Regions from separate parts of the Phyllobacterium ifriqiyense genome, predicted to be linked through region 2. Evidence: predicted binding sites of a transcription regulator. Region 2 holds the regulator's gene; each other region holds the start of a gene.
What was found. Region 2 encodes LexA, which represses DNA repair genes until DNA is damaged. Its sites were predicted from a motif close to TGTTCNNNNTGTGTTCNG; they were not measured.

Region 1: uvrA (excinuclease ABC subunit UvrA) is a predicted target of LexA. The motif match lies at 2,136-2,153, and genes of this name have one in related genera.
Region 3: QFZ34_RS05760 (ImuA family protein) is a predicted target of LexA. The motif match lies at 1,877-1,894, and genes of this name have one in related genera.

Annotation. Positions count from the first base shown of each region.
Region 1 covers NZ_JAUSZT010000003.1:2,594,858-2,599,097, forward strand. The annotation lists gene uvrA (excinuclease ABC subunit UvrA) at 1-1,981, opposite strand, end outside; gene QFZ34_RS20350 (single-stranded DNA-binding protein) at 2,408-2,929, shown strand; gene QFZ34_RS20355 (TetR/AcrR family transcriptional regulator) at 3,034-3,654, opposite strand; gene QFZ34_RS20360 (NAD(P)H-dependent oxidoreductase) at 3,735-4,240, shown strand, end outside.
Region 2 covers NZ_JAUSZT010000003.1:2,743,017-2,747,256, forward strand. The annotation lists gene QFZ34_RS21080 (ABC transporter substrate-binding protein) at 1-657, opposite strand, end outside; gene QFZ34_RS21085 (substrate-binding domain-containing protein) at 942-1,964, shown strand; gene lexA (transcriptional repressor LexA) at 2,117-2,833, shown strand; gene QFZ34_RS21095 (ComEC/Rec2 family competence protein) at 2,941-4,240, opposite strand, start outside.
Region 3 covers NZ_JAUSZT010000002.1:866,651-870,890, forward strand. The annotation lists gene QFZ34_RS05735 (hypothetical protein) at 1-114, opposite strand, end outside; gene QFZ34_RS05740 (hypothetical protein) at 111-464, opposite strand; gene QFZ34_RS05745 (hypothetical protein) at 487-906, opposite strand; partial or broken gene QFZ34_RS05755 (SOS response-associated peptidase) at 918-1,594, opposite strand; gene QFZ34_RS05760 (ImuA family protein) at 1,936-2,697, shown strand; gene QFZ34_RS05765 (DUF6504 family protein) at 2,612-4,135, shown strand; gene QFZ34_RS05770 (error-prone DNA polymerase) at 4,132-4,240, shown strand, end outside.

The DNA.
Region 1 (4,240 bases), 150 kb from region 2:
CGGTTACAGCGGTGAAGGTGCCAAGCGGAATTTCTGCCGAGACATTTTTCAGATTATTGCCACGCGCGCCGACAACTTTAATCCGTTTCTTATTGACCTTGCGGCGTTCTGCCGGCACGGCCACCTCGATTTCGCCTGACAAATATTTGCCGGTCAAGGATTTCGGGCTGGCCATAATGTCCGCTGGACTGCCTTCGGCGATTATCTGACCACCGTGAATACCGGCGGCCGGACCGATATCGACGACATAATCCGCGGTCAAAATCGCATCCTCGTCGTGCTCGACAACGATAACCGTATTTCCGAGATCCCGCAGATGACGCAAAGTCTTCAGCAACTGCTCATTGTCGCGTTGATGCAGGCCAATGGATGGCTCGTCCAGAACATAGAGAACACCAGTCAGACCGGAACCGATCTGCGATGCAAGGCGGATACGCTGGCTTTCACCACCGGAAAGAGTGCCCGAATTGCGTGAAAGCGCCAGGTAGTCCAGGCCGACATCATTCAGGAAGCGCAGACGCTCGCGAATTTCCTTAAGAATGCGCGCAGCGATTTCTGTCTGTTTCTCATTGAAGCTTTTATCAATATCGCTGAACCAGGCATCCGCATGACGAATGGATTTTTCAGTAATCTGGCCGATATGCAGACCGCCAATTTTTACCGCAAGAGCCTCGGGTTTCAGGCGGTAACCCTTGCAAGCGGGGCAAGGCGTGCCAGACATGAAACGCTCGATCTCTTCGCGCGACCATGCTGAATCCGTCTCTTTCCAGCGGCGTTCCAAATTGGGAATGACACCCTCGAAAGATTTTGTTGTGCGATATGATCGCAAACCATCATCATAGGAGAATGCAATTTCACGGCTGCCAGTGCCGTAAAGTATGGCTTCGCGCGCCTCTTCATTCAAATCACGCCAGCGATCTGCGAGCTTGAAACCGTAGGCTTCGCCCAGCGCCTGCAATGTTTGGCTGTAATAAGGAGAACTCGATTTTGCCCAAGGCGCAATTGCACCATTCTTGAGCGTCAGAGCCTCATCAGGAATGATCATCGTCGGATCAATCGCTTTTTGAGTACCCAGGCCATCGCAGGTCGGGCAAGCACCGAAGGGATTATTGAACGAGAAAAGGCGCGGTTCAATCTCCGAAATGGTGAAGCCTGAAACAGGACAGGCGAATTTTTCCGAAAACATGATGCGTTCATGTGTTTCGTTCTTGGATTTATTGGCTGATTCACTCGAGGTTTCATCAGCAGGCAGCGGCTTATCCGCAAATTCTGCGACAGCGATACCATCTGCAAGCTTCAGGCAGGTCTCGAGGCTATCGGCAAGACGTGCGGAAATATCAGGTCGGACGACGATGCGGTCAACCACAACGTCGATATCATGCTTGTACTTCTTATCGAGTGCCGGAACATCGGCAATTTCATAAAAAATACCATCGACCTTCACGCGCTGAAAACCGCGTTTCTGCAGATCCGCAAGCTCCTTGCGATACTCCCCCTTACGCCCGCGTACTATGGGCGCAAGGATGAATAGACGGGCGCCTTCCTCGAGAGCCATGACACGATCCACCATTTGGCTGACGGTCTGGCTTTCGATAGGCAAGCCTGTTGCCGGTGAATAAGGGACACCAACACGCGCATAAAGCAGGCGCAAATAGTCGTAAATCTCAGTGACTGTACCCACAGTTGAGCGGGGGTTGCGGCTGGTTGTCTTTTGCTCAATCGAAATTGCCGGAGAAAGACCGTCAATTTGATCCACGTCCGGCTTCTGCATCATCTCCAGAAACTGCCGGGCATAGGCCGACAGGCTTTCGACATAGCGTCTTTGGCCTTCTGCGTAGATCGTATCGAAGGCGAGCGAAGACTTGCCCGAACCCGAAAGGCCGGTCATGACAATCAGCTTGTCGCGCGGCAGATCAAGATCGATATTTTTCAAATTATGTTCGCGCGCGCCGCGAATGGAAATGTACTTCTGATCGCTCATGTCGGTTCGCCTTTAAGAGGGCATGCTGTTATGGGGAATTGTTCTTTAAGAGAACAGTTCCCTTTATCTAGTGCTTCATGGATAATTTACGAGGCCGGACTTTATCAACCATCCTGAATCACCATAGCCATGTTGACATTATTAGAGCAAGTGTTAGAACAAAGAAAGAACAAATAATATTGACAGCGGCCTTCGCCATATCCGGATGTATACGGCTGCGAATTGATTGTAAAAGGACGCTTTGAGCTGAGATAGTCGGCTGTATGATCGAAAAATGTCTCCTGACAAATCTGGCAGGAGAGTGATCGCAGCAGACGATGCCGATATGAGGTGTATATTGTGGATAGTGGCAATCAATTGCCCGCCACGTCCATGGCTTCTGTATGATAGGCAAAATTTAAAATTGGAATTTGTGGAGTTTTGAACATGGCAGGCAGTGTCAACAAGGTCATTTTGGTAGGAAATCTTGGCGCTGATCCAGAAGTCCGGCGGCTCGGTTCAGGTGATCCCGTCGTGAATCTACGCATTGCGACCTCGGAAAGCTGGCGCGACAAGAATAGCGGCGAACGCAAGGAAAAGACCGAGTGGCATAGCGTCGTGATTTTCAATGACAATCTCGCAAAAGTTGCCGAGCAGTACCTTAAGAAGGGTATGAAGGTTTATCTGGAAGGCGCGCTTCAGACCCGTAAATGGCAGGACCAGACGGGCAATGATCGTTATTCCACCGAAGTCGTACTGCAAAAATTCCGGGGTGAACTACAGATGCTGGATTCACGCGGAGAAGGTGCGGGAGCTGGCGGCGGTCGGTCCTTCGAGAGCAATTCCGGGCGCGGACAAATGAGCGACGATCGTGGCGGCTCCGACTTTGGCCGGTCCAATGCAGGCGGATCCTCAAGCTCGAGCGGCGGTAATTTCTCACGCGATCTCGATGATGAAATCCCGTTCTGAGTTGAGTTCAAAAGACCGGACTTGATCGTATTCTCATTATTATGCAGGCATCGGGTAGTCCAAGACTGCCCGATGTTTGTTTTTAGATGAGAAAACAACTGCTCCTAGTTTCCGGAGCGCTTCACCATTGAAATAATGATTTCATAGAGCTCATCTTTTGCCTGAGCAGGAGCGATATCCTCGTTTACTGCAGCATTTGACAAGCCTTCTGCAGCTCCGAGCATTCCCCACAGCCCAGCCGATGAAACACCTTCTGCGCCGGTAAACGCATTTAACAGATGCCTGCACTTTTCTATGAACACGGCCTCGAAGTCGTGCTTTATCTTATCAAGTTCCGGCGAGCCTTTTAATGCGGCAGTGATACCGGGAATTTCGCGTCCCTGTGTAAGAACGCAATCAACATAAGACGAGGCGATCACTTTGGCGACGTCGGTAAGATTGGGTGCGGCACGCTCAAGCGCCGCATCCATTATAACGGTCTGACGCGCATCGAACTCTTTGAAAAGGGCCGCGAGAAGTCCTGGCCTTGTGCCGAAATGGTCATAGACAACGGGCTTTGTAACACCTGACAACTCAGCCAGGCGACCAAGCGTCAAAGCTTCCGTACCTTCGTCACGAATTAATTTCCATGAAACATCCAGTAATTGCCGCTGGCGCGCCTCGCGGGAAAGACGCTGGCGGGGAGATGTTTGAGATGAGGAGTTTTTTGAAACTGAGCTTGACATCACTATATACCAAAAGTAACTTACTAAAAGTATATAAGGTTTCGGCCGGTTCCACAATCTCTAATCATGGAGTAATCGACATGCATGCGCTTATTGTTACATCGCATCCAGAATCCAAATCACTGACCAACAGCATTGCGTTAAAGATTGGCGAAGGCCTGTCGCAGAGCGGCTCCCATACATTTGAGATCGCAGACCTTGCTGCAGAGGGTTTTGATCCGCGATTTAGCCAGGCAGATATCGCTTCCCACAAACGACGTGCCAAGACGCCGCCGGATGTAGCGGCCGAGCAAGCGCGGATAGACCGGGCAGACAGTTTGGTACTCGTATTTCCGGTCTATTGGTGGTCAATGCCGGGCTTGCTCAAGGGCTGGATCGATCGTGTTTTCTCGAATGGTTGGGCATATGACGACAATTTCGAAGGGAAGCTGTCGAAAAAGCTTGGCCATCTTCAAATCCATCTCGTCGGCATAGGTGGCGCAGACGCGAGGACTTATGAGAAACATGGCTATGATATCGCTATGGAAAGACAGATCGATCATGGGATTTTCGATTATTGCGGGGCTCGTGTCATATCATCGACACG
Region 2 (4,240 bases):
CGGATTATTGACCGAGATCGTACCGTCAGCCTCAACAATCTGGCCGCCGCCGGATGATTTTATCCATTCCAATGCATTACAGGTTAAACCCTCATAGGCATTTCCCTGAAACACAAATCCGAACATTCCCTTGTTTCCGGCTTGGCGCTCGCCATCCTGCACTTCCTTGGCGGTCGCAGCCATTTCATCCCATGTCTTGGGGACCGGCTTCTTGTACTTTTCGAGCAGATCCTTGCGATAATAAAGTGCTGGCGCATCTGTGTATAATGGCAGGGCAACCAATTTGCCGTCCACTGTCTGGCTTTCAATGATCGACGGGAAATGCTGGTCGACCACGCCTTTTGCCGCTTCGGTCAAATCGAGAAATTGCTCTGATAGCTGAGGCGCCCAAACCACATCGGTCTTATAGACATCGATATCCGAGTTTCCGGCTGCAAGCCAAAGGCGATACTGACCGAAATTGTCAGAACTGCTTGATGGCATCGCCACAATGGAAACCTTGTTGCCCGTTTCTTTTTCAAAGCGGTCAAGCTGCTTGCGCAACTCGGCATTTTCATTGCCGGTCGAGCTGTAAACAATAGAAAGATTGGCTGCATAGGCACCTGAAGACAACAGCGCTGTAAGCAGGATGCCCGCCAAAACTGAACTCTTTTTCATAAATCCTCCCAGAAATATTTAATGGATCAACCCATGCCGGACGGCACTCAATCCCCAATTGACGATCCTCCTCAAGCACATCAGATAGTGAAATTAACCTATCCAAAGCGCTTTGGATAAAAGGTGTCAAAACGCAAAACGAATGTCAATAAATAGTTTATGAACGCCATTAATCAGGCAAATAAAATTGTGCAGATCATTTAAAGCGCTTTGAAGTATGATTATATTACGAAGGCAAAGACATCTAACGACGCAGATAGGAATACAGTTTTGGACCGTCCGGCATGAAGCTGAAAGAACTCGCTGAAAAGCTCAACCTCTCCCAGACGACCGTTAGCCGCGCGCTGAACGGTTATCCGGAAGTGAATGAGGCTACGCGCGAGCGCGTCAATAAAGCGGCATTGAAATTTGGCTATAGCGCAAATGCAAATGCCCGACGTCTAGCCATGGGCCGTGTCGGTGCTATCGGTCTGGTTATCCCCGCAGATTCCAGCCAGCGATTTGGGCCTCATACCGCGGAATTTCTTGCCGGTTTGGCGGAGCGCCTTTCCCGGGACGAGATTGATTTTCTGCTCAGTCCCATTGTCGATAATGACGAGATTTCGGTTTATAAGCGCCTGATTTCGAGCAAACGGGTTGATGCGATCATCGTCTCCGGGCCTGTTTTGGTCGATGAGCGCGTATCCATGCTGATCGATGCAAACTTTCCCTTTGTTCTGCATGGCCGTACGAACATAGACAGGCCCCATGCCTGGCTGGATATCGACAATCAGGGCGCATTCTATCAGGCCGCAAGCCACCTCCTCGACCTTGGACATCGGCATATAGCCATGATTGACGGGTTAAGAGGGTTTACGTTCTCTGAGCATCGCGAGCTTGGATATCGCCAAGCGCTAAGCGAACGCGGCGTCGAAATCGACCCGCGCTTCATCGTACACGACTACTTCTCTGATGAAATCGGCTTTCGTGAAACGCAACGGCTGCTTTCATGCACTCCGCAACCGACAGCAATCATTGCAGGATCAATGATGACCGCTTTGGGTGTGTCACGTGCAGTTCGCAACAAGGGTTATCAGTTGGGCAAACAAGTATCGCTCATCACCCATGACGATGTCTTTCCATATCTCAATGCCAGCAACATGGTTCCATCCATGACCACCACGCGATCATCAATGCGCTCCGCCGCCACGAGAATCGCTGAAATGCTCGTGCGCGTCCTTGATGGCGAACCCGTGGACAATATTCATGAATTATGGCCCGTAGAACTCACAGTGCGCCAGTCGAGCGGTCCTCCGATAAGCGGATAGGCCCATATTTTGCGTCATTCCATCTGATTTTCAGAGTAATTGGGCATATAGGGCTGGTTTATACCAGATATTAATCCTTGTGGAACACAACTGGAACATATAGTGTTTGTTCTGGTTTTGTTTTTCCGATTCCACACTTAAGGATCGCCCCTATGCTGACGCGCAAACAACATGAACTTCTGCTCTTCATACATGAACGGTTGAAGGAAACGGGCATTCCCCCTTCTTTTGATGAAATGAAGGATGCACTTGATCTCGCATCCAAATCCGGCATTCATCGCCTGATTACCGCACTGGAGGAGCGAGGATTTATTCGTCGGCTAGCAAATAGGGCACGGGCGCTGGAAGTGCTTCGCCTGCCCGACTCGATTGCGCCGGGTCTGAACGCGCAACGCAAATTTTCTCCGAGCGTTATTGAAGGCAGTTTGGGACGAAATGTTGCGCCGCCTCGCCCGCAAGCAAGCACTGCCGATATTGTTGCTGCCAACATGATCAGCATTCCTGTTATGGGACGTATCGCTGCCGGTGTGCCGATCGCTGCAATTCAAAACCAGACTCACATGCTCAATCTCCCGCCCGATATGATCGGCAGCGGTGAGCATTATGCGCTTGAGGTCAAAGGTGACTCCATGATCGAAGCGGGTATTTTTGATGGCGACACTGTTGTTATCAAGCGCGGAGATACCGCGAGCCCCGGTGAAATCGTTGTGGCACTCGTGGATGATGAAGAAGCAACCTTGAAGCGTTTTCGCCGAAAAGGTGCATCCATTGCTCTCGAAGCAGCAAACCCCGCCTATGAAACCCGCATCTTTGGACCGGACCGCGTTCAGGTACAGGGCAAGCTGGTCGGTCTGATACGCAGATATTGATGGCGTTTATACTTCGCTGGACGGTGTGCTTTTGTTCGTAGGCTCCATTCGAACAGCCACAGAATAGCAGCTAGCGAAAAATGTTTGGGACTACCATAAACGCCGAACTACATTTTATTGCTTGTATCCGGTGGTTTCTTGGATAGTTGCCGCTCTTCAAGATTGCGCGCGGCGCGGGAATAGATGCGGTAATTATTCCAAGGGCGATTGGGCGTGCCAATCGCATACTTTATATCAACCGAATTCAGGCGTTGAGAAAGCTCTTGTTTTGCCAAATCGGTGCCAACTGGTGTGGAATCGGCTTTGACAGAGTCAGATTGTGGAGCATCAAACCTGATCTCCGCAGCGCCTTTGAGCGCCAGCATTTGCGATGAAAGTAACAATTTTCCAGCATTTGGACAATTTGGAGCCTTCGCGGCAAAAGCCAAAATGATGATATCCCCTTCTAGGCATGCATCTGCCGTTCTTGTTGCATCATCGGTATAGGCAACGATTAATCCTCCTGGCTCCCGGGCAGTGCAAAGCTTATCGGCACATTCGAATTGAGCGCCGCTTGCAACATCGCCTTTCATTGCCGGCTTAATGATCTGCCCGGCCCTATACCCCAACTGCCAATTATCGAGGCTGAAGGCGCTGCCCGCTTGTTTATTGATCGCCAGATGGTCGTCGTCCGTTCTTAACGCGACCAGTTTTCCGTCTTCTGAGACCACAATCGCAGGATAGGATGCCCGTCCCGTCAAACCAATTGCCAATGCTACCAATGGCAAGGCAAGCAGGCGCAACCACGTTGAAAGAAATAGAAGAAGCAAAAGCCCTATCGCCATAAGAATAAGCGAAGTTTCGGACATCAGCCCAAGATTTCCACTTGGTGAATGCGACGCCACGGCTTTTGCTATGGCGATAACAATCTCGATGCCCCATCCCATGATTTTAAACGGAAGCCAATCGAGGTCAAAAGGCATGGCGAGCAGGCCAAGCACTGCGAAGGGCATCACGAGAATTGAGACAATTGGCAGCGCCAAGGCATTCCCGACAAGGCCAAAAGGAGCGGTATTATTGAAATGATAGGCAGCAAAGATCGAGCTGGCTCCGCCAGCGACCAGCGAGGTCATGGCAATGCCGCCAATATAGGCCGTTGCTTTCGATGGAAACAGCCATATGCCGGCCTTGGCACTTGTCTGTTTTCGTAGGCCTCGCCTCAAATGGTAGCGTGACCACCAGCTATAGAAAGCTATAAGGGCAGCAGTTGCTGAATAGGACATCTGGAAACTTGGTCCGAGAATTTCATGTGGTGAAACCGCGATTGTAATTGAGGCGGCAATTGCGAGATTACGCATCGATATCGCCGCGCGATCCACGGTCATTGCAAGCAACATAACTGCCAGCATCACAAAGCTGCGTTGTGCG
Region 3 (4,240 bases), on a different contig from region 2:
GCCCAAGGTGTTCGCATCTCCCAATATCTTCAACAGCGCATCCTCGATAGCCATCTGAGAGTCGATTTCTCGTTCCGGATATCGACCTTCCAACCTTGGAGCGATGATGATCATGTGCCATCGCCCTCAAATGCTGTCTCGTTGTAAACGGGATCGTTTGCAGCCGCATTGGTATAGAGAACGTGCAGCTCACCCTCGGTTTCGTCTGGCACACCCGTGAAAATGTAAATCTCGCCAAGTTCGGGATGATTGGCCCGGACAGCCTCAAAAGGAAACTCGGTCGAATCGGCAGACTCGGCGATGGTGATATTCTCTACAATTTCCTCGCCGTGAGATTCGACATTGAACGAACCGGGCAGTTCCTCAACGTCAGTCATATTCGCTTCGACTTCTCCCATGTAATCTTCATCGAAATAGCTCTCGATGCTGTAGGTTTTCCCGCGAAATCTGACTTTCCAAGGCATGGTACTTCTCCTTTTGCTCAGGTCATCGCAGAATGTGCGAAATGACAATGTCTGCAAATATGAAGGTGACGACGATTGATGCTATTTGAATCCCGCCAATCGTTCCATGCACCTGAGTACTGGCAATTGATCCTGCCGACTGATTGGGAAGCAACCCGGGCGGAACACAATGCTTATGTGACTCGACGCTCCTGACTAGCTTGTCATAGTTCCTGTTGACATACAGCAAAAAGAAGGTCGCTGTGGCGAGGAATATGAGAATTAGATTCAGAACAAAAGATGGGCTTGTATACTCGATCAGCCATCCCTTGAGCGTTGCGGGTAGCGGATCACCGATTGATAGTGCAGCGCGAACAGCGATAAGAACGAGCAAAAGTACCAACTCGACGATGAAGCCGATCTGGAGTTTACGTTTTGCGTCACGTTCGAAATATCCGGTCATCTAGAAATCTCTCAGAGCAAAAGCGGCTCTTCTTCGATCTTCTTTGGCGGCGCTAGAACAATCAAATCGCTGTCAGGCAGAGGGCGCTGCAGTTGCAGTGCTTCGCGGGGTGACCCGTTGAGCCAGATGTCGAATTCTTCTCTTGTGCGAAGGATGACCGGCATCGCCTTCTCGTGAATCGGTTTGACAACAGCATTGGCATTGGTCGTTAAAAACCCGAACACCTCAACATCAATCTGCCCCTCTTTGGCTTTCCTGATACCGCGCCAAGGCGTCCAGAGACCGGCAAAGCAAAACATGGCTGATCTTCGTTCAAAGCAAACCAATGCAGGGGTTTGCGCTTGGTGACTGGATCTGGCTTCGGTCCGTACTCTGAAAAACTGGCCGCCGGCACAAGGCATCGAAACTCTTTCCCAAGCCATTTTTTCCAGTGGTAAAAATGGAGGTTGCGAATGTTTGTGGTGCTGTAGTTCACGCCTGTGCTGGTGACAGCCTTGTCGGGCGAAGGCATTCCCCAGCGCAACATGGCTAGTTCCCGTTCCCCGTGGGCATCGTTCCTGACGATAGGAGCGGGATAGTCCGGAAAAATTTCCAGATCGAACTCGGTCATATTCGTCAGATTGCTGCGCGTCTTGAACAGGTCGGCGACTTCCTGGTAGCTGCTTTTGTGCCTGTAGAGGTTGCACATCAATCATCCCCCTGAGCTGCCTTTGCCGGTCGCGCATGCCTTGTGACTGGCCCCGTGACCAATATTCTATAGGGAGGTCCTTCCCGCCACCTTTTTCTTCCAGGCAGTCGGTCCATCGCCTTCCCGCAAGTTGGGCAGCTTTACGATTTCCTATATCAAATCGTTCAATTGCAGCGACAGCGCCGCCATTTACTTAAAAATTTAAACCTGTTTTGAATCCGTGGCTTATCCTGCAGGCTGGCATAAACCTCGCAAATTCAGTTGACTCCACACTACGAAAGTAAGAACAAAAAGGGAACAATAAAATCCGTGTGCGCATTACAGCGCCAAAAGGATCGTGAATGAAAGACGCTCTAACCACACCTGTCCTTGCCCAACTTCGTGACCGTATTGAACGGCTGCATGGAGGAAGGGCGCGTGCAGCGGAGGTTCTTCCCTTTGGCGTCAAATCGATAGACCGCGTTTTGCCAGGTGGAGGGCTTGCACTTGGCAGCCTGCATGAAGTGGCCGGCGGCGGCAATGGCGCGGTCCATGGTGCGGCTGCAGCCCTGTTTGCAGCAGGCATTGCCGCCAGAACCAAAGGCAAGGTGCTTTGGTGCATTACCCGGCAGGATTTGTTTGCTCCGGCGATTGCTCAAGTGGGGCTTGGAAGCAACCGCGTGATCTATGTGGAGGCGGGCGACGAAAAGGCCGTGCTTTCCTGTTTTGAAGAAGGTCTTCGCCATGGTGGTCTCGGCGCTGTCGTGGCCGAGGTGGCGCGGCTATCAATGACCTCATCGCGGCGCTTGCAGCTCGCAGCAGAGGGATCCGGCACGATCGGTATTGCAGTGCGGCGTTGGCGGCGACAGGCAGAAGCCGCTGATTTCGGCCAGCCGACAGCATCCGTCACCAGATGGCGGGTAACCGCGCTTGCCTCATCGCCTTTGCCGGTGCCCGGCGTCGGCCGTGCACGCTGGCAGCTGGAACTGATCCGTTGCCGTGCCGGAGAATCTGCCGATTTTGAAGTGGAGGCCTGCGATGACAAGGGTCGTCTCGCTCTTCCTTCCGACGTGGTCTACGGATCGCCTCAGAAGGAAATTGGGCGACGCCGCGCCTCCGCCTGAGGTTCCGCTCGTCCTTATTGGCCGTGATGCCCGCCGCCGTGTGGTGAGTGCCGTCAACGGGGCAGCGCTAGGCACCGGATTGCGCGTCGGCATGGCGGCGACCAAGGCGCAAGCCTTGGTCAGCGGGCTGGTGACCATGGACGCGGATCTCAAAGCCGATGCCGAAGCGCTGGAACGGTTGGCGTTATGGGCCATGCAGCGCTATGCGCCCATCGTTGCTGCCGATCATCCAGATGGCATTGTTCTTGATACGACAGGTGCCGATCATCTGCTTGGCGGGGAAGAAGCTATGCTCAGTCAAATCGTGCAGCGGTTCGGGGCCTCGGGCATTTATGCCTGCGCGGCCATCGCCGATACATGGGGTGCGGCCCACGCGCTGGCGCGAACGAGTGCCGCACCCATATCGATAGTGCCATCGGGCTCCAGCGCCGCGGCTCTTGAACAATTGCCAATCACTGCACTGCGACTATCTGCCGATACTGCCGAGAGCCTGCGCATCCTCGGCTTCACCACAATAGGACAGCTTGATATGACGCCGCGCGCACCTCTGACCTTGCGCTTTGGGCCCGAGCTCGGACGACGCCTTGATCAGGCTTATGGACGGATTGCCGAACCGATTGACCCCGTCCGCACGTCTGACCTGATCGAGGTGCGCCGTGCCTTTGCCGAGCCCATCGGCGCTAGCGAAACCATCGCCCGCTACATTGGTAAACTGGTTGAACAATTATGTGCCTTGCTGGAAACAAAAGGTCTTGGAGTCAGACGGCTGGATCTGTTGTTGCACAGGGTCGACAACCGCATTGAAGCTGTCCGGGTCGGCACCGCACTTGCCGTGCGCGATGTGAGGCGGCTGACACGGCTTCTTTGCGACAAGATCGGCACGATTGATCCGGGCTTCGGGATCGAACTCATGACCCTTGTTGCAACAATTGCCGAGCCTCTTGGCATGAAGCAGACAATTTCATCATTGATCGAAGAACCGGAGGCGGATGTCTCGGCACTGATTGATACATTGACGAACCGTGTCGGGGAAACCCGGATTTACCGCGTTGCATCGGTGGCCAGCGATGTTCCCGAGCGATCGGTCAAACGGGTTCCGGCACTTTCACCCGATATTGCAGAAACCTGGCCATTTGATTGGCCGCGGCCGACGCGTCTGCTGAAATTTCCCGAACGGATCGAGACCGTGGCATTGCTGCCGGACCATCCCCCCGCATCCTTCACCTGGCGGGGCATTCGGCACCGCATCAAGCGGGCCGACGGTCCTGAACGCGTATTTGGTGAATGGTGGCACCGTGATGCCGAGATGTCTGCTGTCAGAGATTATTTCATTGTCGAAGACGAGGCGGGAGAACGGTTCTGGGTCTACCGGGCAGGAGACGGCGAGGACGCTGACACCGGATCACACCATTGGTTCATGCATGGACTATTCGGATGAACAATAATCGCTACGTGGAACTGCAGGTCACCTCGCATTTTTCCTTTTTGCGCGGAGCCAGTTCCTGCGAGGAACTCTTCACCCAGGCCGCAGCCCTGGGGATCG